3 regions of the Pseudomonas silensiensis genome follow, and region 1 is predicted to be linked to each of the others. Evidence: predicted binding sites of a transcription regulator. Region 1 holds the regulator's gene; each other region holds the start of a gene.
What was found. The regulator FliA, encoded in region 1, starts transcription of late flagellar genes. The targets are predictions, from matches to a motif close to CTAAAGTTTNNNNNNNNNNNGCCGNTAA.
Positions count from the first base shown of each region.

Region 2: the regulator FliA is predicted to act here: its motif matches at 5,764-5,791, upstream of QF010_RS06380 (methyl-accepting chemotaxis protein).
Region 3: the regulator FliA is predicted to act here: its motif matches at 3,340-3,367, upstream of QF010_RS31485 (flagellin N-terminal helical domain-containing protein).

Region 1 is NZ_JBNDJH010000014.1:126-7,863, forward strand. Features, by position in the region: partial or broken gene QF010_RS19865 (hypothetical protein) at 1-1,078, shown strand, start outside; gene flhA (flagellar biosynthesis protein FlhA) at 1,398-3,527, shown strand; gene flhF (flagellar biosynthesis GTPase FlhF) at 3,539-4,867, shown strand; gene fleN (flagellar synthesis regulator FleN) at 4,984-5,814, shown strand; gene fliA (RNA polymerase sigma factor FliA) at 5,811-6,551, shown strand; gene QF010_RS19890 (chemotaxis response regulator CheY) at 6,718-7,089, shown strand; gene QF010_RS19895 (protein phosphatase CheZ) at 7,120-7,738, shown strand, end outside.
Region 2 is NZ_JBNDJH010000003.1:384,302-392,039, reverse strand. Features, by position in the region: gene pnp (polyribonucleotide nucleotidyltransferase) at 1-168, shown strand, start outside; tRNA gene QF010_RS06410 (tRNA-Thr) at 308-380, shown strand; gene QF010_RS06405 (DUF6388 family protein) at 517-822, shown strand; gene nadC (carboxylating nicotinate-nucleotide diphosphorylase) at 873-1,721, opposite strand; gene QF010_RS06395 (DUF1631 domain-containing protein) at 2,005-4,215, shown strand; gene ampD (1,6-anhydro-N-acetylmuramyl-L-alanine amidase AmpD) at 4,280-4,849, shown strand; gene ampE (regulatory signaling modulator protein AmpE) at 4,852-5,688, shown strand; gene QF010_RS06380 (methyl-accepting chemotaxis protein) at 5,880-7,738, shown strand, end outside.
Region 3 is NZ_JBNDJH010000034.1:29,307-37,044, forward strand. Features, by position in the region: gene flgK (flagellar hook-associated protein FlgK) at 1-464, shown strand, start outside; gene QF010_RS31475 (flagellar hook-associated protein 3) at 478-2,055, shown strand; gene QF010_RS31480 (ketoacyl-ACP synthase III) at 2,369-3,298, shown strand; gene QF010_RS31485 (flagellin N-terminal helical domain-containing protein) at 3,553-4,998, shown strand; gene QF010_RS31490 (flagellar protein FlaG) at 5,073-5,423, shown strand; gene fliD (flagellar filament capping protein FliD) at 5,504-6,889, shown strand; gene fliS (flagellar export chaperone FliS) at 7,045-7,434, shown strand; gene fliT (flagellar protein FliT) at 7,459-7,738, shown strand, end outside.

The DNA.
Region 1 (7,738 bases):
GCATAGCTTCGTCGCGAAATCGGAGTCGCTGGCGTCGGCGGCCTGGGTTGTAAATGTGGTGGCAGAGGTGCAGCCGAGCATCGACAAGATCACCGACTCGCAGTTGCGGGATATCGCCAACCGCGGCACGACCGTCGACACCACGGTGATCCTGACGGGCAAGGCGACACCAAACCTGAAGGTCGTCATTACTGATAACGGCGCTCTGCCGCAGACGGTCGATGTCAAGCCCGATGGGAGCTGGACCTTGACCCGCACCGGGCTGAGCCGGACAGGGCATAGCTTCGTCGCGAAATCGGAGTCGCTGTCATCGGCGGCATGGACCTTGACCGTGGTGGCATTGGTCACACCGAGTGTTACCGTCAGGGACCCTCAGGGGGCTAATATTCCCCACGGTGGCGAGACCACGGCAACCACCGTGTATGTCAGCGGCAGTGCGTCTATCAATACCGCTGTCGAGGTTCGCGATAATGGTGTTCGGAAGCAGGATGCATCCGTCAACGGCAGCGGTGGATGGGGGGAGATCAGTCTGTCGGTGGGGGCTGGTTTTCATAGCATTACGGCCAGAGGGCTTTATGGTAATAACCCGGTATCTCCGGCCCGGAGCTTTACCGTAGTGGTTGATACCTGGCGGGACTCCATTACTGACTTCAACAATGGAACCGCAGGAAACTGGCAAAAAGGCCCGGCAGGTTTTCAAGGGCGTATTACGGGGGGAGTGTTTCATAACGATACGACAGCTGTTTCAGGGCATGCCGGCGTGTTGTTCAGTCAAACATTTAACTTCATGACCGGGCGAACCTATTCATTCAGCTATAGCGTTCGAAACTTTAGTCCGCTGGTAAACAATGTGCCGCCGATTTTTTCAGTCAGCACCGCCGCGGGCCAACAGATACTTCCTGCCTATAGCGTCCCCAGGACAGGGCAATGGTTTCAACAGAGTGCCAACTTCTCCGTTACCCTGACTGGAAATCAGCTAGTGCGCATAGTGAGTCACCAGGACAGGGGGGGTAACGATGGTAGTGACGGTGGGAATGACTATCAGATAGATAACATCATTGTAAGAAGAGTTTCCTGAAGCTTAGAAAGTAAATGAGCAGAAAAGGTTAAGGTTTATTTTTCCGACATGAAAAATAAACCTGCACCCTTGATTCCAGAGCCATGGAAATGTCCGGTGAATTTTCAGGGTTGCCGGTCGGAAGTGCCGCGACTGTCAGCCCGAGGCTAATCCAGGTGATAGTGGACTTGCTCGCCATGGCGCCAGTCCAGACTACACAGAACCCTCCAATAAACCCTTCTATTTCCCACCCCCTGCAAAAGTTGGAAGGTTTCTTGCAGTAGCGGCTCTGCGCCTGCTTTCGGCGTCAAAAGTTTGCTTCAAGGAACGGGGAATACCGGTGGATCGCTCTCAGTTACTCAACAGTGCTCGCACAAACGTTGCCGACTTAAGTCGGGGCAATCTGGGTGTGCCGTTGTTGCTGCTGGTCATGCTGGCGATGATGATGTTGCCGGTGCCGCCGTTCCTGCTGGACGTGTTCTTCACGTTCAACATTGCCTTGTCGATTGTCGTCTTGCTGGTGTGTGTTTATGCGTTGCGGCCACTGGACTTTGCGGTGTTCCCGACCATTTTGCTGGTGGCGACCCTGTTGCGACTGGCGCTGAACGTAGCCTCTACGCGCGTGGTGATGCTCCACGGTCAGGACGGCCATGCCGCCGCCGGTAAGGTGATCCAGGCCTTCGGCGAGGTGGTGATCGGCGGTAACTACGTGGTCGGTATCGTCGTCTTCGCGATTTTGATGATCATCAACTTTGTCGTGGTGACCAAGGGTGCCGGGCGGATTTCCGAGGTGAGTGCGCGTTTCACCCTCGATGCGATGCCCGGTAAACAAATGGCGATCGACGCCGACTTGAACGCCGGCCTGATCGACCAGAACCAGGCCAAACTGCGCCGGATGGAAGTGGCCCAGGAAGCCGAGTTCTACGGTTCCATGGACGGTGCCAGCAAGTTCGTTCGCGGTGACGCCATTGCCGGCCTGCTGATTCTGTTCATCAACCTGATCGGCGGCATGGCGGTTGGTATCTTCCAGCACGGCATGAGCTTCGGCGACGCCGGCAAGGTTTACGCACTGCTGACCATCGGTGACGGTTTGGTGGCGCAATTGCCATCACTGCTTTTATCTACAGCTGCAGCGATCATGGTGACCCGTGCTTCCGGTTCGGAAGACATGGGCAAGCAGATCAATCGCCAGATGTTTGCTTCGCCCAAAGCGTTGGCCGTGGCGGCGGGTTTGATGGCGGTGATGGGCCTCGTGCCGGGCATGCCGCACTTTTCCTTTCTCAGCATGGCAGCCCTGGCGGGTGGCGGCGCGTACCTGTTCTGGAAGAAGCAGAACGTGGTCAAGGTTCAGGCGCTGCAAGAGGTCAAGCGTCAACAGGAACTGCTGCCATCGCCCGCTCGCGCTCAGGAAACCAAGGAGCTTGGCTGGGATGACGTCACTCCGATCGACATGATCGGCCTGGAAGTCGGCTACCGGCTGATTCCGCTGGTGGACCGCAATCAGGGTGGTCAGTTGCTGGCGCGGATCAAGGGCGTGCGCAAGAAGCTGTCCCAGGACCTGGGCTTCCTGATGCCAACCGTGCATATCCGTGACAACCTCGACCTGGCGCCGAGTGCCTATCGCCTGACCTTGATGGGGGTGATCCTGGCCGAAGCGGAGATTTACCCGGACCGCGAACTGGCGATCAACCCGGGGCAGGTCTACGGTACGCTCAGCGGCATTACCGCCAAAGATCCGGCTTTCGGTCTGGAGGCGGTCTGGATCGAAATCAGCCAACGTGCCCAGGCTCAATCCCTCGGTTACACCGTGGTCGATGCCAGTACGGTGGTGGCAACCCACTTGAACCAGATTCTGTACAAGCACTCCAGCGAGCTGATCGGACACGAAGAAGTCCAGCAACTCATGCAATTGCTGGGCAAAAGCTCACCTAAACTGGCCGAAGAGCTGGTGCCTGGCGTGGTGTCTCTGTCGCAGCTGCTCAAAGTATTGCAGGCATTGCTGGCCGAACAGGTGCCAGTACGGGACATTCGCAGCATTGCCGAAGCCATCGCCAACAATGCCAGCAAGAGTCAAGATACTGCCGCGTTGGTGGCCGCGGTGCGCGTCGGCGTATCCCGCGCAATCGTCCAAAGCATTGTAGGCACTGACTCCGAGCTCCCAGTGATCACCCTGGAGCCAAGGTTGGAACAAATATTGCTCAATAGTCTTCAGAAGGCAGGACAAGGCTCGGAAGAGGGTGTTCTGTTGGAGCCAAGCATGGCTGAGAAACTGCAACGCTCGTTGATCGATGCGGCGCAGCGACAGGAAATGCAAGGTCAACCGGTGATTCTGCTGGTAGCCGGTCCGGTTCGCGCGATGTTGTCGCGATTCGGCCGATTGGCAGTCCCGGGTTTGCATGTGTTGGCTTACCAGGAAATTCCTGACAACAAGCAAGTGACCATCGTTGCGACAGTAGGGCCCAACGGCTGAGGTAGTGGTTTATGCAAGTTAAGCGTTTTTTCGCCGCCGATATGCGTCAGGCCATGAAACTGGTTCGTGATGAGCTGGGCGCTGATGCCGCCATCATTGGCAACCGCCGGATCGCCGGTGGTGTCGAGCTGACGGCTGCCCTGGATTACAAGTTGTCGGCGCTGGCTCCGCGCGTTCCGAACATGGAACTCGAAGACGAGCTGCGCAAGACCCAGTCGCGGATCGTCACCGCTCAGGCCGAACTGAGCCTGCGCAGCGATGGCGAGAGCGACAAGTCCACCAATCGCCAATTGTTTGCCGGCCTGCCACTGACCGCCGCCGAGCCGCTGATCGAGCCGACCTACACCGAACCCCGTCGTCCTGCACCGGCTGCGGCACCTGCCTCCGGTGGCGTCGATCCACGGGCGTTCGACTCGATGCGTTTCGAACTCAACAGCCTGCGCGAACTGATGGAAGTGCAACTCGGCTCCCTGGCCTGGAATCAGCTGCAAGGCAGCCGTCCGGCCCAGGCCAATCTTTGGCGTCGCCTGCAACGCATCGGCCTTTCCGGCCCGTTGTCGCGCGATTTGCTGGCGCTGATTACCGATATTGAAGAACCTCGTCAGGCTTGGCGCATGTTGCTGGCGCATCTGGCGCGGATGATCGCCACACCGGAAGTCGAGCCTCTGGAAGAGGGCGGCGTGATTGCCATGGTCGGCCCTGCCGGCATGGGCAAGACCACCACCCTGGCCAAGCTCGCGGCCCGTTACGTGCTCAAGTACGGCGCGCAGAATATCGCGCTGGTCAGCATGGACAGCTACCGTATTGGTGCTCAGGAACAACTCAAGACGCTGGGCCGGATCCTCAATGTGTCGGTGACGCATGTCGATCCGGGCCAATCGCTGGTGCAGGCGCTGGAGCCTTTGCTGCGCAAACGCGTGGTGCTGATCGATACCGCGGGCCTTCAGGCCAGCGATCCGGCACTGCGCATGCAGCTCGAAAGCCTGGCCGGTCGTGGCATCAAATCAAAAAATTATCTGGTCCTGGCAACCACCAGCCAGAAACAGGTTCTAACGGCCGCTTATCACAGTTACAAGCGTTGTGGGCTCGCTGGCTGCATCCTGACTAAACTGGATGAAACGGCAAGCCTGGGCGAGGTGTTGAGCCTGGCCATCAGTCATGAATTGCCGGTGGCCTACCTGACCGATGGCCCGCGGATTCCGGATGATTTGCATCTACCGCGTCGTCATCAGTTGGTCAGTCGCGCCGTCAGCGTGCAAATGCAAGAAGAACCCAGCGAAGAAGCCATGGCTGACATGTTCGCTGATATTTACCACAGCCCGACCAAGCAGGTTGGCTGAGGTATTAATGAACAGTTTTTGTACCTACATCGATGGTCTGCCATGCATTGTTCCGTTAGTGAACGCGCAGCCAGTAATGTGGCCTCCGTCTATGCAAGACAAGGTAAAGAAATAACATGGGCAGCATGCATCCCGTACAGGTGATCGCGGTGACCGGCGGCAAAGGTGGCGTCGGGAAAACTAACGTGTCAGTGAACTTGTCCCTGGCTCTAGCTGAGCTCGGCCGGCGCGTCATGCTGTTGGACGCCGATCTGGGGCTGGCGAACGTCGACGTCCTGCTGGGACTGACACCCAAACGTACTTTGGCCGACGTGATCGAAGGCCGCTGTGAGCTGCGCGACGTACTGTTGCAGGGCCCTGGCGGTATTCGAATCGTCCCGGCCGCGTCCGGCACACAGAGCATGGTTCATTTAAGCCCGGCCCAACACGCCGGCCTGATCCAGGCGTTCAGCGATATCGGTGACAACCTCGACGTGCTGGTGATCGACACCGCTGCGGGCATTGGTGACTCGGTAGTCAGTTTCGTTCGTGCAGCGCAAGAAGTCTTGCTGGTGGTCTGCGACGAGCCGACCTCGATCACCGATGCCTACGCACTGATCAAACTGCTGAACCGCGATTACGGCATGAACCGCTTCCGCGTCCTGGCCAACATGGCCCAGAGCCCGCAGGAAGGGCGCAACCTGTTCGCCAAGTTGACCAAGGTCACGGATCGCTTCCTTGACGTCGCCTTACAATACGTCGGCGCGGTGCCTTACGACGAAAGTGTGCGCAAGGCTGTGCAGAAACAGCGCGCCGTCTACGAAGCCTTCCCTCGGTCCAAGTGCTCACTGGCGTTCAAGGCGATTGCACAGAAGGTCGATACCTGGCCGCTACCTGCCAACCCGCGTGGGCACCTGGAGTTTTTCGTCGAGCGCCTCGTGCAACAAACGGCAGGACCGGTGCTATGACAGCCAGTGGCTACGACCTCTACAAGAAGTCGGCACGTGACGCGCAGTACGAGCTGATCGAGCGTTACGCGCCACTGGTTAAACGCATTGCCTACCACTTGCTGGCGCGTTTGCCCGCCAGTGTTCAGGTTGAAGATCTGATCCAGGCCGGGATGATCGGCCTGCTTGAAGTATCGACCAAATACGACGCCAGCAAAGGCGCGAGTTTCGAGACGTACGCGGGCATTCGAATCCGTGGCGCGATGCTCGATGAAGTACGCAAGGGGGACTGGGCGCCACGTTCGGTCCACCGCAATACCCGGATGGTCAGCGACGCAATTCGCTCGATTGAAGCTAAAACCGGTCGTGACGCTAAAGATCACGAGGTTGCGGCCGAACTCCAATTGAGTCTCGACGATTATTACGGGATTTTGAACGACACCCTGGGCAGCCGGCTATTCAGTTTCGACGATCTGTTGCAGGACGGCGAACACGAAGGGCTGCACGAGGATGGCGCCAGTGCTCATCTCGAGCCGTCACGCGATCTGGAAGATGAACGCTTCCAGGCGGCGCTGGCGGACGCGATTGCCAATTTGCCGGAGCGTGAGCGACTGGTGTTGGCGCTGTACTACGACGAAGAGTTGAATCTCAAGGAAATCGGTGAGGTCCTGGGGGTCAGCGAATCTCGGGTCAGCCAGTTACACAGCCAGTGCGCGGCCCGCTTGCGGGGGCGTTTGGGGGAGTGGCGAGCGCGCTGAAGGCAGTGTGGGGACACTGCGAGCGGGACCGGTGTGGGATTAGCTGCACCGGTCGCGATTTGTTGTGCTCCAGACAGTCATCGAGTGCATTGCCGGATTGATTGAAATGGCGCGTCCAGGTGCTGGGCGCGTTTAAGACTGCTTGGAGGTCGAATTGGACAAGAACATGAAAATCCTCATCGTTGATGACTTCTCAACGATGCGGCGGATCATTAAAAACCTGTTGCGTGACCTTGGGTTCACCAACACGGTCGAGGCCGACGATGGCACTACTGCCATTCCGGTTCTCAACAGCGGCAGCATCGACTTTCTGGTAACAGACTGGAACATGCCTGGCATGACCGGTATCGACCTGCTGCGTCACGTGCGTGCCGATGAAAAGCTCAAGCACCTGCCGGTGCTGATGGTGACCGCTGAAGCCAAGCGCGAGCAGATCATCGAGGCAGCCCAGGCCGGAGTTAACGGCTATGTGGTCAAGCCCTTCACGGCCCAGGCGTTAAAAGAAAAAATCGAGAAGATTTTCGAACGCATCGGTTGATGTGCGAAGCCACTGCGCCACGGGGGAGCTATGGAGCATAACGAGTCTTCACAGAGCGATTTCGAATCGACTCTGAAAAAACACGCGGTCGAACTGGTCGACAGCCTTGAAAAAGGCAGGTTCGGCGACGCTGTGCAACTGATCCATGAGCTCAATCAGACCCGTGATCGTGGCCTGTATCAGGAAGTGGGCAAGCTCACTCGCGAGCTGCATAGCGCGATCGTCAATTTCCAGATTGACCCGCACATGCCGCAAGCCGAGGAAGTCTCGCAGATCACGGACGCCACCGAGCGTCTGGGTTATGTGGTCAAGCTGACCGAGGCTGCTGCCAACCGCACCATGGACCTGGTGGAAAACGCCACGCCGCTGGTCAACGGCCTGAGCAACGAAGCCCAGGCCTTGAGCACCGACTGGGGACGGTTCATGCGTCGCGAAGTCGGGGCTGAAGAGTTCCGCGAGCTGGCTCGGCGAGTCGACGGTTTCCTGACACGCAGCAGCGAAGACAATCGCGTTGTGTCGAGCAACCTCAACGACATTTTGCTCGCTCAGGATTACCAGGACCTCACCGGTCAGGTGATCAAGCGTGTGACCCAATTGGTCACCGAAGTTGAAAGCAACCTGCTCAAGCTCGTGCTTATGGCCAGTCAGG
Region 2 (7,738 bases), on a different contig from region 1:
GACGGTCTGGTTCACATCTCGATGCTGAGCGACGCTCGCGTAGAGAAAGTGACCGACATCCTGAAAGAAGGCCAGGAAGTGGAAGTACTGGTACTGGACGTGGACAACCGCGGCCGTATCAAGCTGTCCATCAAAGACGTAGCAGCAGCCAAGGCTTCGGGCGTTTAATCACTCCCCACGCCTGACCGCTTCAACGTTATAAAAAATGCCCCGCAGTGCAAGCTGCGGGGCATTTTTTTGCCTGCAAAAAAATGAGACGAGTCATGAAGTTGCCTGACCCCAAAGTCAGTGCTAGGTTTAGCCCACTGCCCGTGTAGCTCAGTTGGTAGAGCAGCGCACTCGTAACGCGAAGGTCGCAGGTTCGATTCCTGTCTCGGGCACGAGCGACACGTTGTTTTCAGATGATCCCGAATGGTTCTGAAGGCCAGACAAACCGGGCTTCAAACGGTTTTTTGCGTCAGAGAGATCCTTGATGATCCAGATCCATCTTCCATTCCCCAGATCAAAGAGAACGCCATGACCGTTAAAGAATTGACCCAAGAAGCCAGACACGCAGAAGCGCTGAAGAAGTACTTGCTGGAATCGCCCCAGCTAGCCGAAGAGATCAAGGACTTGCCCGCCGACGATCAGAAAGACCAGATCCAGTGGGCGTTCGAAGACGAAGCAGAGTCTCAGGGCTTACAGCCATGGGAGCTGACGCTCAAGTACACCTCAACCCCTGAAGAGTTCGAGGCTGCGCGCCTTGTTCTGCACAAGGAGGCGGCCGAGGTGTTGGGTGTCGAGTGGGAAGAGTACTGCGAGATGAATAATCTGGTGGTCTGATAAAAACGCCAGCCTCACGAGGCTGGCGTTTTTCATTCACGCAGGCGTTATCAAAGGCTCAGACGCATCGACAGATCGACAGCCTTCACATCCTTGGTCATCGCACCAATCGAGATGTAATCCACCCCGGTCTCGGCGATAGGCAGCAGCGTGCTTTCGTTGATGCCGCCGCTAGCCTCCAGTTTCGCCTTGCCTGCGTTCAGACGCACGGCTTCGCGCATGTCATCCAGACTCAACTCATCGAGCATGATGATGTCGGCACCGGCCGCCAGGGCTTCCTTCAGCTCGTCCAGGCTTTCCACTTCGATCTCCACCGGTTTCCCCGGGGCAATCTTGTGCGCGGCTTTGATGGCCTCCGGGATGCCACCGCAGGCGGCAATATGGTTTTCCTTGATCAGGAAGGCGTCGTACAGGCCGATGCGGTGGTTGTGGCAACCGCCGCAGGTCACGGCGTACTTCTGCGCCAGACGCAGCCCCGGTAAGGTTTTACGGGTGTCGAGCAACTTCACCTGGGTCTCGGCGACAAAATCCGCCAGGTATTGCGCGCGAGTGGCCACACCCGAAAGCAGTTGCAGGAAGTTCAGTGCGCTGCGTTCGCCCGTCAGTAGCGAGCGCGCCGGGCCTTCGAGGTGGAACAGCACCTGATTGGGTTTCACCCGCTCGCCATCGGACACCTGCCAGTGCACAGCAACTCGTGGGTCCAGCTGCCGAAACACAGTATCAACCCAGGCTGTGCCGCAGATGACGGCAGCGTCGCGGGTGATGATCGTGGCTTTGGCCAGGCGTTCGGCCGGGATCAGCTGTGCGGTGATGTCGCCGCTGCCGATGTCTTCGAGCAACGCACGGCGCACGTTGGCTTCGATTTCGGCGGTCAAATCGGCGAGACGTAGATTCGGCATAACGGACTCCACAAACAAAGTGGCCCGATTATAGGGCCATGGCGCTGGGCAACCCAAGGCATCAGAGGCGTTCCCATCGCTCTGAAACCTGCATTTGGTCGATTCGCCTGAGCAATCGGCCCTAAGTCTGCGTCTGCCATAAGCGTCTATTTCAATGGGAAACGCAGAGTCTGCTGGTAGAGGGGGCATCTTTTGCAAGATAATCCGCCTTGCTTTTGACGTCATGGCTTTGACGTAGATTTGAATGGACGACTTCGAAGACTCACCGTTTCAGGAGGCCTGAATGCACAACGACGGGAATGTAGTGCCTTTGCACAAGGTCGCTACCGACCAGGCGACTCCCTCGCCGCTCGCCCGCCTGCCTGTGATTCTGCTTCAGGTTCGCGACAAGGCCGCCCAACAGCTCAGGCATGGTTTGCAGGAGCTGTTCGATAACGCCGACGACACGCTGTTCGAAATGGCCGACCGGGCCCGCAATGACGTCGAACAGAACCTCTTCTTCGAAGCCATGCGTGACTTGCGCCTCAAGCGCAAAAATATCGAGCGCGGCTTTCTCGAACAATTCTTCGAGGCTTTTGTCAGCCTTACCCAGTACGACACCACTCAATCTGCCTTGCCCCAGGCGTTGGCCTTCGACGCTTCGGTGGCGCTGCCCAATGACGACATGGAGCGCAGCGTGGCAGTGGAAGCGATGGTCGGCAAAGTGCTGAACCGCGACGGCTTCGCCCTGGACCAACTGACCACCCGACTCAGCGCACTGCTGGGCAGGGAACTGCTCGATCGGCACAATCCCATGGGGCCGGCGATGCTCTGCGAGTACTTTATGCAGGCCGGGCGCAACCTGGGGGTGGAAATCAAGGTCAAGCTGATCATCCTCAAACTGTTCGAACGCTATGTACTCAGGGATGCCAATCAGCTGTACGCCGAAGCCAATCAGTTGCTGGCCGCCACCGGTGTTCTGCCTGATCTCAAGCCCGCCCCTGCGCGTCGGGTCACGGATCGTGTTGCTGCCGGCGTCGGTACTGAACCCGCACAGGCCAGCACTCGCGTCGGTGGCCCGCCGACCGACGACAGCGTGCAGGAAGTCTTCGCGGCGTTGCAGGAGTTGCTGTTTCATGTGCGTGGCAGTGTCGCGCCAACGCTCGAAGCCAGTGCCCAGACCCAGCCGATTTCCACCCGTGACCTCATGCGCCTGCTCTCGCACTTGCAGCAATACGTGCCGGCGCCGGCAGCCCAGGACGACTTCGATCTGCGAAACCAGCTCGAACAGCTGCTGACCCGGGTCAGCGTTAAAAGTGGCAAGTCACGCGTGGTCGGGGTGGCTGACGAAGACGTGATCAACCTGATCGCCATGCTCTTCGAATGCATCCTCGATGACCGCAACTTGCCGGACTCGCTCAAGGCGTTGATCGGCCGCCTGCAGATCCCGATGCTGAAAGTGGCGGTGCTCGACAAGAGCTTCTTCAGCCGCAGCAGTCACCCGGCCCGGCGTTTGCTCAATGAAATCGCCACCGCAGCCATGGGCTGGGGTGAGTGCGATGATCATGAGCGCGACAGCCTGTATCTGCGCATCGAGCAAGTGGTGCAACGGTTGCTGAATGATTTTGTCGATGATCCGGCGGTCTTTTCCGAATTGCTCGCGGATTTTCTCGCCTTCACCAGCGACGAGCGCCGTCGCAGTGATCTGCTGGAACAACGTACCCGTGACGCCGAAGAAGGCCGCGCCAGGACTGAACTGGCCCGTCAGCGCGTTGAGCAGGTGCTGAATCAGGCCTTGTTGGGCAAAGTATTGCCGCAGCGAGTGGTGGTGTTTGTCCAGGAAGCCTGGAGCCAGGTGTTGCTGCTGACCTGTCTCAAGCACGGCGATCAGTCGGCCGAGTGGCACGCCGATGTGCAGTCCATGGAGCAATTGATCTGGAGCGTGCAGCGTCATGATGAACCCGGTGCGAGCCTGCGTTTGTTGGCGCTGGTGCCAGGGTTACTCAAGTCGTTGCGCGACGGGCTGAGCAGTTCGGCCTTCGATCCGTTCGCCACCAGCGAATTTTTCAGTGAGCTGGAAGCCTTGCACGTTCAACTGTTCGAACGTCCTGGGCAAACGCTTGAGCCGTCTGTCAAAACACCGGTAATGGTCGAAGTGCGGCAGCAAGTCGTCCTGCGAACCGCGGACGAAGGGCCAGTCGATACGGCTTCAGTGCGCTTGCCGGAGGACGATGCCGGTCTGCTTCAGGTCGATCAACTGCGGTTGGGGGGCTGGGTCGAGTTTCAGGAAGATGAGGAAAACACCCTTCGCTGCAAGCTGGCGGCGATCATTGAAGCCACCGGCAAGTATATTTTCGTCAATCGCACCGGGATGAAAGTGCTGGAGCGCAGCCGCATCGGCCTGGCGCTGGAATTCCGTCGTGGCGCGGTGCGCGCGCTGGATGACACCTTGCTGTTCGACCGGGCGCTGGAATCGGTGATCGGCAACCTGCGGCGCCTTAATCGCGGCAAGTGATCGCGCCCCGAGGGTCTATCGCGGCATACTGGGCGCCTACACAGTCGTCGTTGAAGGAACCTTTATGCAGTTGGACCCCGCGAGCGGTTGGTGTCAGGGCGTAGATATTTGCCCCTCGCCCAACTTCAATGCGCGCCCCTCGGGCGAAATTTCCCTGCTGGTGATCCACAACATCAGCCTGCCGCCAGCGCAGTTCGCTACCGGCAAGGTGCAGGAATTTTTCCAGAATCGTCTGGATGTCACGGAGCATCCCTACTTTGAAGGGATCGCCGACCTGCGTGTGTCTGCGCATTTTCTGATCGAACGTGACGGCACCGTCACTCAGTTTGTCTCTTGTCTTGAGCGTGCCTGGCATGCCGGCGTCTCGAGTTTTGAAGGTCGGGAAACCTGTAACGATTTTTCCGTGGGCATCGAACTTGAAGGCACGGATGATCTGCCGTTCACCGACGCTCAGTATCAAGCGTTGACGACCTTGACCCGGCAGCTGCAAAGCGCCTTCACGGCCATTACCGCACAGCGCATCTGCGGGCATAGCGACATCGCTCCCGGGCGTAAAACCGATCCGGGGCCGGCGTTCGACTGGGCACGCTATCGAGCGGCCCTGGCAAAAGCTGCTCTGGAAAGTAAGGAGTAACAATGAGTTTTCTGGTGTTGCTGTTGGCGGTCTGGATCGAGAAGTTCTCGGCCCTGCGTCATCGGATTCAGCGCGATGGTGGATGGGTTCGCGAGCTGAACAAGCTTGAGGTCAATCCGCGTCTGGCGAAAAGTCCGTGGCTGATCTTGGTCGTACTGGTGTTGTTGCCAGTGGCACTGCTGGGTTTGCTGCTGTTGGTACTGGACCCGGTGGCTTACGGTCTGCTGGCCTTGCCGGTGCACCTGCTGGTGGTGATTTACAGTCTCGGTCGCGGTGATCTGCTGGCCGGTCTCGGGCCGTTTCGCGATGCCTGGCGCCGGGAAGACCTGCAAGCGGCCGCTCATGTGGCGAACCGCGACCTGGGTATCTGCGCCGATAGTGGCGAACAATTGCTGGAACGGGTCGAAGGGCATCTGCTGTGGGAGGCTTATCAGAGCTTTTTCGCAGTGATTTTCTGGTACTTCCTGCTGGGCCCGGTCGCCGCCCTGAGCTATCGCCTGCTGGCCCTGGCCGAAGAACACGGGCAGAACCCGGCCGTGGTCGAGCGCGCGGCAAAACTACGTCATGCGTTCGATTGGCTGCCGGTGCGTTTGTTGGCGGCGAGTTTTGCGTTGGTCGGCAACTTTGTCGCGGTCAGCCGAGTGATGTTGCACGAACTGCTGAACTGGAACATCAGCGCCGCCCAATTGATCGAGAAGGTCGGGCTGGTGGCCGGTGAAATCCCGGCACCGGTGGTCGGGCCAGACGGCATCAACAGCCTCGACCGGATCTGGGAACTGTTGCTGCGCGCGGCGGTGCTCTGGTACGCCGGTTTTGCGTTGTGGACCGTCCTTCCGTAAGCACACTGACCCCCTGTAGCAGCCTGACGCAGGCTGCGCCAGCTGCTACCGGTCCGCGTGTATCCTGCCGTTAACCTTAAGTTACAAAACCTCCCGCCGATTTGAGCTATACAGAGACAGCGCCGAATAGTGGCTATCTGCTCTCGACCCGCGCCTGCCAATAAAAATAAGAAATCAAAGGGAGACTTCCAGTGAAGAGCTTGCTCTATCCCGCCGTCGCGCTGATGAATCGCCTGAGCTTTGGCATGAAGTTCAGTCTGATCAGCGTGCTGTTCCTTGTGCCGATGCTGGTGACTAACTTCTATCTGGTACGCGATTCCTATCGCGAATTCCAGGGCACCCGAGTCGAACTGCAAAGCCTCGACCTGCTGGGCAGTAGCCTGGCGTTACGGCGCGATCTGGAAACCCTGAACAACCTTGTGCAGATCAACGTCACCCTCGGTCAGTCCGGCAAGGCCGGCAATGTCGAGTCGCAGATCAGTACCTTGGGGCAAAGTGTGCTGACCCGTTTGCAAGGGCTGTCGGCGATGAGCGCTGACCCCGAGCAAATCATGGTTTTCGATGGCAAACGCGATGAAATGATCGCCGCGTTCAAGGCCCAGCAAGCGGAAAATTCCCTGCAAAGCAAAAGCGCGATGATCGGCAAGTTGCTCGGCAACGCGCAAATTTTCAGCCAGATTATCGCCAGTCAGGCCGGCCTCAGCCGCGACACCCAGAGCGACATGCGCCAGCTGAGCGAACTCATTACCAATGTCACCCCGCCTGTGACTCAGCTTCTGGGTGAAGGTCGGGCAATGGGCTCTTTTTCGCTGGGGCAGGGCTTTCTCAACTCGGCATCGAGTACCCGTTTTGATGAGTTGCTGGCGCAGATCGAAAAACTGCACGCCGAATATGCCCTGAAGTTGCAAGACGCGCTGGGCTCCAGCAAAGCGGCACGTGAAACCCTGGCCACTCAGGCCGATAGCAGCAAGGCATCGTTGAAAAAGGCCAGTGAACTGTTCGAAGAGCAGGTGGTGATGGCCGACACGCTCGATGCGCCGTGGCAGGGCTTTTACGATCAGGTCACGGGCCTGATGGACCAGACGTACCAACTCAACGAAGCCACGCTGAAGTTTCTTGGCACCCAGCTGCAACAGCGACTGGAGCAGAACCGCACCCACATGGTCTTGCAGGCCGTGGCGTTGTCGGTGGTGTTTGTGCTGATTTTTTACCTCTACGGCGGCTTCTACGCCTCGACCCGCACCACCCTCAAGCGTCTTGGCGCGGTGATGGACAAGGTTGCGGCCGGCGACATGACGGTGACCTTCAGCGCCAATAGCCGCGATGAACTGGGTGAGTTGGGTGAGGTGTTCAACGGCACCGTGAAGAAAATCCATGACCTGATCGAGCGGGTCGGCCAGACCGTCAGTGAGGTCGAGCGCCAGGCCGGGCAGGTGGAAAACGTTTCCGCCCAGAGCAACCAGGCGGTGGCGGGGCAGCGCACGCAGATCGAACAGGTCGCCACGGCCATGAACCAGATGTCGGCCACTTCACTTGAGGTTGCGCGCAGTGCCGCGGCAGCGGTCAGCAGCGCCCATAGCGTCAACGACGAGACCATCAGCGGTCGCGGGCTGGTGGAATCCCAGCAAGGCAGCATCGCAGCCCTTGCCAGTGAGATCGATCAGTCGGTGCTGGTGATCAATCAACTGGCCAGCGACAGCCAGTCCATCAGCCGCGTGCTGGAGGTGATCAAGAGCATCGCCGAACAGACCAATCTCTTGGCCCTCAACGCGGCCATCGAAGCCGCTCGGGCCGGTGAGCAGGGGCGTGGTTTTGCGGTGGTGGCGGACGAGGTCCGGACACTGGCCAAGCGCACCCAGCAATCGACCGAGGAAATCGAGCAGATGATCGCCAAGCTGCACAGCGGTGTCGGCGCTGCGGTGAAGGCGATGGGGACCAGTCATCAGATGGCCAGCGGCACGGTGGGGCAGTCGGAAAAGGTTCAGCAAGCGCTGGAAAACATCCTCGGTGCCGTCGGCATGATCGTCGATCAGAACCAGCAAATTGCCGC
Region 3 (7,738 bases), on a different contig from region 1:
AGAACAATGATCTGAGTATTTCGGTGCCTTACACGGACGCCGGGGGCGCTGCGAAAACCTTCAAGGTCGCGATGACTGTCAGTGGCAGTCCCGCCAAGGACGACAGTTTCAATATCTCGATGACGGCGCCGGATAGTACCGACAACCGCAATTCGCAAGCGTTGCTCGGTCTGCAAACCAAGGCCACGATCGGTGCCAACGCTACCAGCCCGGGCGTGAGCTTCACTGAGGCCTACGGTGGTCTTGTCTCCTCGGTCGGCTCCATGACCAAACAGGGTCAAATGGATGCCACCGCGACTGACTCCATCCTGACCCAGGCCAGGAACGCTCGAGACTCGCTGTCGGGCGTTGATCTCGATGAAGAGACCGGCAACCTGATCAAATACCAGCAGTACTATTCGGCCTCTTCGCAGATCATCAAGACTGCGCAGGAAATCTTCAGCACTCTGATTAATGCCCTTTAAGGAGCCGTAGAACATGCGTATTTCTACTGCACAGTACTACTCGACGACGGCTGCCAACTATCAGCGCAACTTCAATAACCTGCTGAAGTCGGCCGAGCAGGCCAGTAGTGGTGTGAAGCTTGAGACAGCGGCGGATGATCCGGTCGGTGCGGCCCGCCTGCTGCAACTCGATCAGCAAAAAGCCATGCTGGGTCAGTACACCACGAACATCAGCTCGTTGAACACCGCTCAGGCGCAGGAAGAAAGCGTGCTCGACAGCATCAACAACGTGCTGCAGAAAGTCAGCGAGTTGACGGTGCGTGCCGGTGGCGGTTCGTTGAACGACGATGACCGCAAATCCATTGCGTCGGAGCTCGGCGCGGCCGAAGACCAATTGCTGAGCCTGATGAACAGCAAGGATGCCAACGGCAAGTACATCTTTTCCGGCGCCAGCAACAACACTCAGCCGTTTGCGCGCAATAGCGACGGCACCTACAGCTATCAGGGTGACCAGACCCAGCTGGAGCTGAAAATCGGTGACTCGATGTCGCTGGGGCTCAATGACACCGGTTGGGACGTGTTTCAGCAGGCCATCAACGCCGCTCGAAGCTCGACCACCATGACTGCGCCGGCGGTCAATGACGGGCGTGTGGCCCTGTCGCCGGGCCTGGTGAGTTCCGGCCCGGCTTTCGATGCGAATTTCCGTAGCGGTCAGCCGTATACCCTGGCGTTCACCAGCAGCACCCAGTTTTCGATCACGGATGCCTTGGGCAATGACGTGACCGCCGAGGCAAGTCAGGGCGGTGTGTTTGATCCGAACACCAAGGGCGGCTCCGACGTCAACTTCCGTGGCGTGACCTTTAAACTGGATATCACTTTCCAGGCCGGTGACAACGCCACCAACGCCGACGCGGTGATCGCCGGTCACAGTTTCCAGTTGACGGCCAAGCCGGACAGCTTTGTCAGCAATCGTGCGCCGAACAACGGATCGACAGCTTTGGTGGGCCAGACTTCGGTGACCAATGCTGCGGATTATCAAAGCTTTTTCCCTGAAGGCGGGGCGGTTCTGAAATTCACCAGCCCTACAACCTTCGACCTTTTCGCTCGTCCATTGACCAGCAGCAGCACACCGGTCACCTCGGGGACTGTGGCGGCTGGCGTGGCGACGGCGGCCGGCGTCAGCTTTACCCTCAGCGGGGGGGCGCCCGCTGCGGGCGATCAGTTCGACATCGCGGTCAATACGCACCAGACCCAGAACGTGCTGGATACCATCAGCCAGTTGCGTCAGGCGCTTAACACACCGACCCAAGGCAACCCGACCGCGCAGCGCTTTATGGAAGATACCGTGGCTTCGGCAATTGCCAACCTGGGCAATGCCAAGAACCAGGTCGACCTGGCCCGTGGCGCCATCGGTGCCCGGGGTAACGTGATGGACATGCAAGCCGAACAGAACCAGAGCACAGGGCTGATCAACGAGGCGACGGGTAACTCGATCAAGAACACCGATCCTGCGGAAGTGCTGACACGTCTGACCTTGCAGCAAACCATGCTGCAAGCGGCACAACTGGCGTTCTCGAAGATTTCCCAGCTGGGCCTGTTCAACAAGCTTTGAGTCGGTCTTGACGGCTCGCGGCCAGTCCCTGTCATCAGGGGCTGGCTTTTTTTTTGCGTTTTTTTTGAGAAGATCGAGGCAGGTCCGGACTGCGCTGGGGTCACAAAATGAAATAAAGCACTGATCTCTGAGTGACCCGCCAGTCAAAACGCGCATCTTCACTGTATCCTGTCCGCGGGCGGTGAAGGTGGTGGGCCTGATCAAGGCGATCCTTGAGGCCCGACGTTGCCACCTCTAGGGGTTGAGCCCTGACTGTAGACGCCCTCGATTCAGCGAGCGGTGATATTCAGCTGTTTATTATTGGGAAGCCATAATGATTGGCATAAAAAACATAGCGAGTTACGTGCCGGCAGCCGGGGTTGACAATTACGCCCAGGGTGCAAAGTTCGACAAGGACGAAACCTTCATCCTTGGCAAGATCGGCTCGGCGTTTTTGCCGCGCAAGGGTGCCGATCAGGAAACTTCGGATCTGTGCGTTGAAGCAGTCAATGCCCTGTTCGCCTCCAGTCCCGAACTCAAACGTGAATCCATCGATTGCCTGATCGTCGTCACCCAGAACGGTGACGAAGAAGGCTTGCCGCATACCGCTGCGATCGTGCAGGACAAGCTGGGGCTGCCAACCCATGTTGCCGCGTTCGATATCTCCCTGGGCTGTTCTGGCTACGTGTACGGCATCTATGCCCTCAAGGGGTTCATGGAAGCGACGGGGTTGAAAAATGGCCTGCTAGTGACGGCTGATCCGTACTCGAAGATTGTCGACCCGGAAGACCGCAACACCACCATGCTGTTCGGCGATGCCGCCACTGCGACCTGGATGGGCGAAAACGCTGTCTGGCAGCTGGGCAAGTCGAAGTTTGGCACTGACGGTTCCGGTGCGCCGCACCTCAAGGTCACCGATGGCGTGTTCTTCATGAACGGCCGCCAGGTCTTCAACTTTGCTTTGCTGAAAGTCCCGGCCCATTTGCATGAGCTGCTGGATGAGTCCAACTTGCAGGCGCACGATATCGACGCCTTCTGCATTCACCAGGGCAGTGCGGCGATTGTCGATGCCGTTGCACGTCGCTTCGAAGAAGGCGAGCCGGAGAAGTTCATCAAGGACATGCTCGAAACCGGTAACACGGTGTCTTCGAGTATTCCATTGCTGTTGCAGAATCACGTGTTCGATTCCAAGTGGACCCGTGTGGCCATCAGTGGTTTCGGCGTAGGCCTGTCGTGGGGCTCGGCGATTCTCTTTCGCGGTTGATCGGCTGCGTAGCAATGAAGCTATAAAAAAACGCCCGGGAGCGAAAGTTTCCGGGCGTTTTGCGTTTTACTGGCGCCGAATTTCTGGCTCTAAAGCCTTGAAACTAAAGGGCTGGCAAGCTGCCACTAAAAATTTGCAAAAAACCCCTCAAGCAAAGCCTCTTCACGACGATAACTATTACGTAGGTTCTCTAGGCCACACCCGACGGATGTCAGGGCCGGAAGCCGCAGTATCCATCCAACGAGGATTTCGTCATGGCTTTAACAGTAAACACCAACCTTGCATCGTTGACTGTTCAGAACAACCTGAACAAAGCTTCCAGCAACCTGCAAAACTCGATGCAACGTCTGTCTTCCGGCCTGCGAATCAACAGCGCTAAAGACGATGCGGCCGGCCTGCAAATCTCCAACCGTCTGACCAGCCAGATCAACGGCCTGGGCACTGCCATCAAGAACGCCGGTGACGGCATCTCCATCGCGCAAACTGCTGAAGGCGCGATGCAGGAATCCACCAACATCCTGCAAAAAATGCGTACCCTGGCCCTGGCTTCCGCGAACGGTTCGCCAAGCGCCGATGACCGTAAGTCGAACAACGCCGAGTACTCGGCTCTGACTTCCGAGCTGTCGCGTATCGCCAGCACCACTACCTTCGGTGGTCGTAACCTGCTGGACGGTTCTTTCGGTACTACCGCTTTCCAGGTAGGCGCTAACGCCAACCAGACCATCAACATGACTCTGGGCGACGTATCCGCTAACAACATCGGCTCCCAGCAGCTGAAAAGTGTGGCCATCCCGCCAAGCCTGGCCGGTGTGACCGGTGGTGCCATCGCTGTTACCGGTGGCGGCCAAACCGCTAACATCACCACCGTTACTGGACAGTCTGCAAAAACGACCGCTGCCCAGCTGAACGGCGTTATCGGCGGCCTGTCGGCTACTGCTAGCACTGAAGCCAAGTTCACTGTAAACACCGCGGCGATCACTGGTGCTCTGCCAGGTACTGCAAACTTCACCATCAAGGTAGGCGCTGGCGCAGCCGTCAACATGGTCGGCGTAACCGACACTGCTGGCCTGGCTGACCAACTGAAGTCCAACGCTGCCAAACTGGGCATCAGCGTTAACTTCAACGCCACCACCAACAGCCTGGAAGTCAAATCCGATTCCGGCGAGAACATCATCCTGAACGCTGGTGACGCCAGTGCCATCGCCGGTATCTCGGTTCAGGCCAAAGACGGTTCCGGTGCTTACGGCGCTGGTGTTGCTGCCGCTGCCACTGCAGTTCAGGTAACTGGCGCAGTTTCGCTGAACTCCACCAACAGCTACTCGATGAACGGCGCTGGTGCAACTGGCCTGTTCGTTGCTGCCGGTACTACCGTCAGCTCGGCCAAAACCGTGGTCAGCAACACTGACGTGACCACTGCTGCCAACGCACAAAACGCTGTTGACGTGATCTCGCAAGCGATCGCCAACATCGACTCCCAGCGTGCTGACCTCGGTGCCGTACAAAACCGTTTCGACAGCACCGTGTCGAACCTGCGCAGCATCTCGGACAACTCCACTGCTGCTCGTGGCGTGATCCAGGACGTCGACTTCGCGTCGGAAACTGCTCAGCTGACTAAGCAACAAACCCTGCAACAGGCTTCCACCGCGATCCTGTCTCAGGCTAACCAGCTGCCATCCGCTGTACTGAAACTGCTTCAGTAATATCAGCGCTTGGTGACTGACGGAAGGGCGCGTTTACGTGCCCTTTCGTCTTTTCCGTGATGAGGAGATTTAGCATGGACATGAGCGTCAAGTTGAACCTGTCTTATCCAGCCGTTGCCCCTCAGGGTACAACGCCGACCGTTGCTGCCAAACAGGAACAGCCCAAGGCTGAGCCCGTCGCCAAATCGGGCTCCGAGCCCAAGCGTGACGACCTGGAAAAAGCCGTGACCGATATTAGGGAATTCGTCCAGGCTGCCCAGCGCAAGCTGGATTTTACCATTGATGATTCCACCGGCCGGGTCGTGGTCAAGGTCATCGCCACCGAAACCGGTGACGTGATTCGCCAGATCCCTTCGGAAACTGCATTGAAGCTTGCACAGAGCCTGACGGACGCCAGCAGCTTGCTGTTTAACGCCAAGGCTTGAGCTGGCATGAATTTTGTTGCTGTCGCTGACTAGACGCTCTAAGTCAAGAAAACGACAGCCACTGGATAAGGAGAGAGATGATGGCGGGTACAACGGTTAGCGGTATTGGTTCGAACATCGATACCCAGGCGATCGTGAAATCTTTGGTGGATTCCGAAAGGGCACCGAAGCAGACACAGATCAACAGCCAGACGCTGAAAGCGACTACCTCGCTATCGTCGATCGGTAAGATCCAGGCAGCGCTGGATGCGTTCCGTGGTGCGCTGGACAACATGAAGACTGCCTCCAGCTTCAATGGGCTGACCGGTTCGACCTCCGATGAAAAAGTAGCCACTGTCACCACCGGCAATGGCGCGGCGGCCGGCAGTTTCTCGCTGGTGGTCACTCAGTTGGCCACGGCGTCCAAGATTTCGTCCAAGGTCTACGCGGCTGGCGCTTCGACGGTCATCAACGCAGGCGCGGTGCCAACCACGCTGAGCATCAAGCAGGGCAGCAACACTTACGACGTAAGCATTCCGGTCGGCGCAACGCTGCAGCAGGTTCGAGACTCGATCAACTCGCAGTATGCCAACCAGGGCTTGAGCGCCAACATTCTGACCGACGCCAGTGGCTCTCGACTCGTGATGACGTCGACCACCACCGGTGTCGGTACGGACCTGACCTTGTCGGGCAACTCGGGCCTGGAAACCGGCACCTCGGTCCTCGCTCCGCCGCAGAACGCCAAGTACACCCTTGACGGGCTGGTCATGGAATCCAAGACCAACACCATCGCCGACGCCGTGAGTGGGGTGACCGTCAAGCTGACAGGAATTTCTCCCACCGCAGCCGGTGCTTCCGCGCCGACAGCGAGCACCATTACCGTGGCCGCCAGCAGCACGACGCTGAAGTCTTCGGTCAAAGGCTTTGTCGACACCTACAACGCTTTGATCAAGGCTGCCAATGCCGAAACCCAGGTCACCACAAACGCCGATGGTTCGATAACGTCCGGTGCCCTGACCGGCGATGCCTCGTTGCGCTCACTGGTGTCTGCCGTACGCACCGAGCTGAACGCAATGTCGGGCACGGGCCAGATGAAAGCGTTATCCCAGTTTGGCGTGCAGACGGACCAGAAAACCGGCACCCTGACGATCGACGACAAGCAGTGGGATACTGCGGTGCTGACCAATGCCGCCGACATCAACGCGATCTTTACTGGCGATACCGGTTTGCTGGCGCGTATGAAAACCGCGACCGACAGCTTCGCCCTGAGCAAGACCGGCGTGTTCGCCGCGCGATCGGCAAGCCTGAGCGACAGCCTGACCGACTTGAAGAAGCAGCAGGACACCCTCGATTCGCGGATGTCCAGCCTGCAGTTGAGCCTGACCGCCAAGTACACCGCGATGGACTCTTTGGTGGCCAAGCTGCGGGCGCAAAGCGATAGCATCATGACCACGCTCAACGCACTGAACAATCCGAAGTCCGACTGATCCGGATCAGGCATAAAAAAACCCAGGCCGGCTGTCATTACAGCGCCTGGGTTTTTTCTTGGGTAGCGGGTTGGCGTTAAAGTTTTGTGTCGACCAGTCGACATAATGATCAGAGCAAACCTATTTTCATTTGTTGTCTGTCACGAGGTAGAAACATGAATCCCATGAGAGCCCTTCGCCAGTATCAGAAGGTCAATTCCCATGCTCAGATCTCTGAAGCCAATCCCCATCGCCTGGTTCAGTTGCTGATGGAGGGTGGGCTGGACCGCATGGCTCAAGCCAAGGGCGCAATGGAACGGGGTGACATCGCACTCAAGGGATTGATGCTCGGCAAGGCCGTAGACATCATCATTGGCCTACGTGACGGCCTGAACCCGGAGAAGACCGAAGATCCGGCTTCGTTGCAGCAGCTCGACAATTTGTACGCCTACATGATGACGCGGCTGATGGAAGCCAATCGCAACAACGATGCAGCGATCATCGACGAAGTATCGGGTCTGCTCGATACCCTGAAAAGCGGCTGGGATGCAATTGCAAACCAATAGGCCTGCGGGTCTGAGGATAGCGCCATGAGTCAAGCACTGCAGCGGATTGAAGAAACCCGGGAAGCCTTGGTTGACGCCTTGGCGGCGCGTAATTGGGATGCGATCAGCGAACTGGATACGGCCTGTCGCGAGTGCGTCGATGAGGTGCTGAGCGAGGCGCCGATCGACGAAGAAGCGTTGCGGAGCAATCTGGAAGGGCTGTTGGCGGTGTACAAGGATTTGCTGAGTGCGACGATGGGAGAGCGCCAAGCGATAGTTGACGAGATGTCGCAGATCACCCATGCGCAGAGCGCGGCAAAGGTTT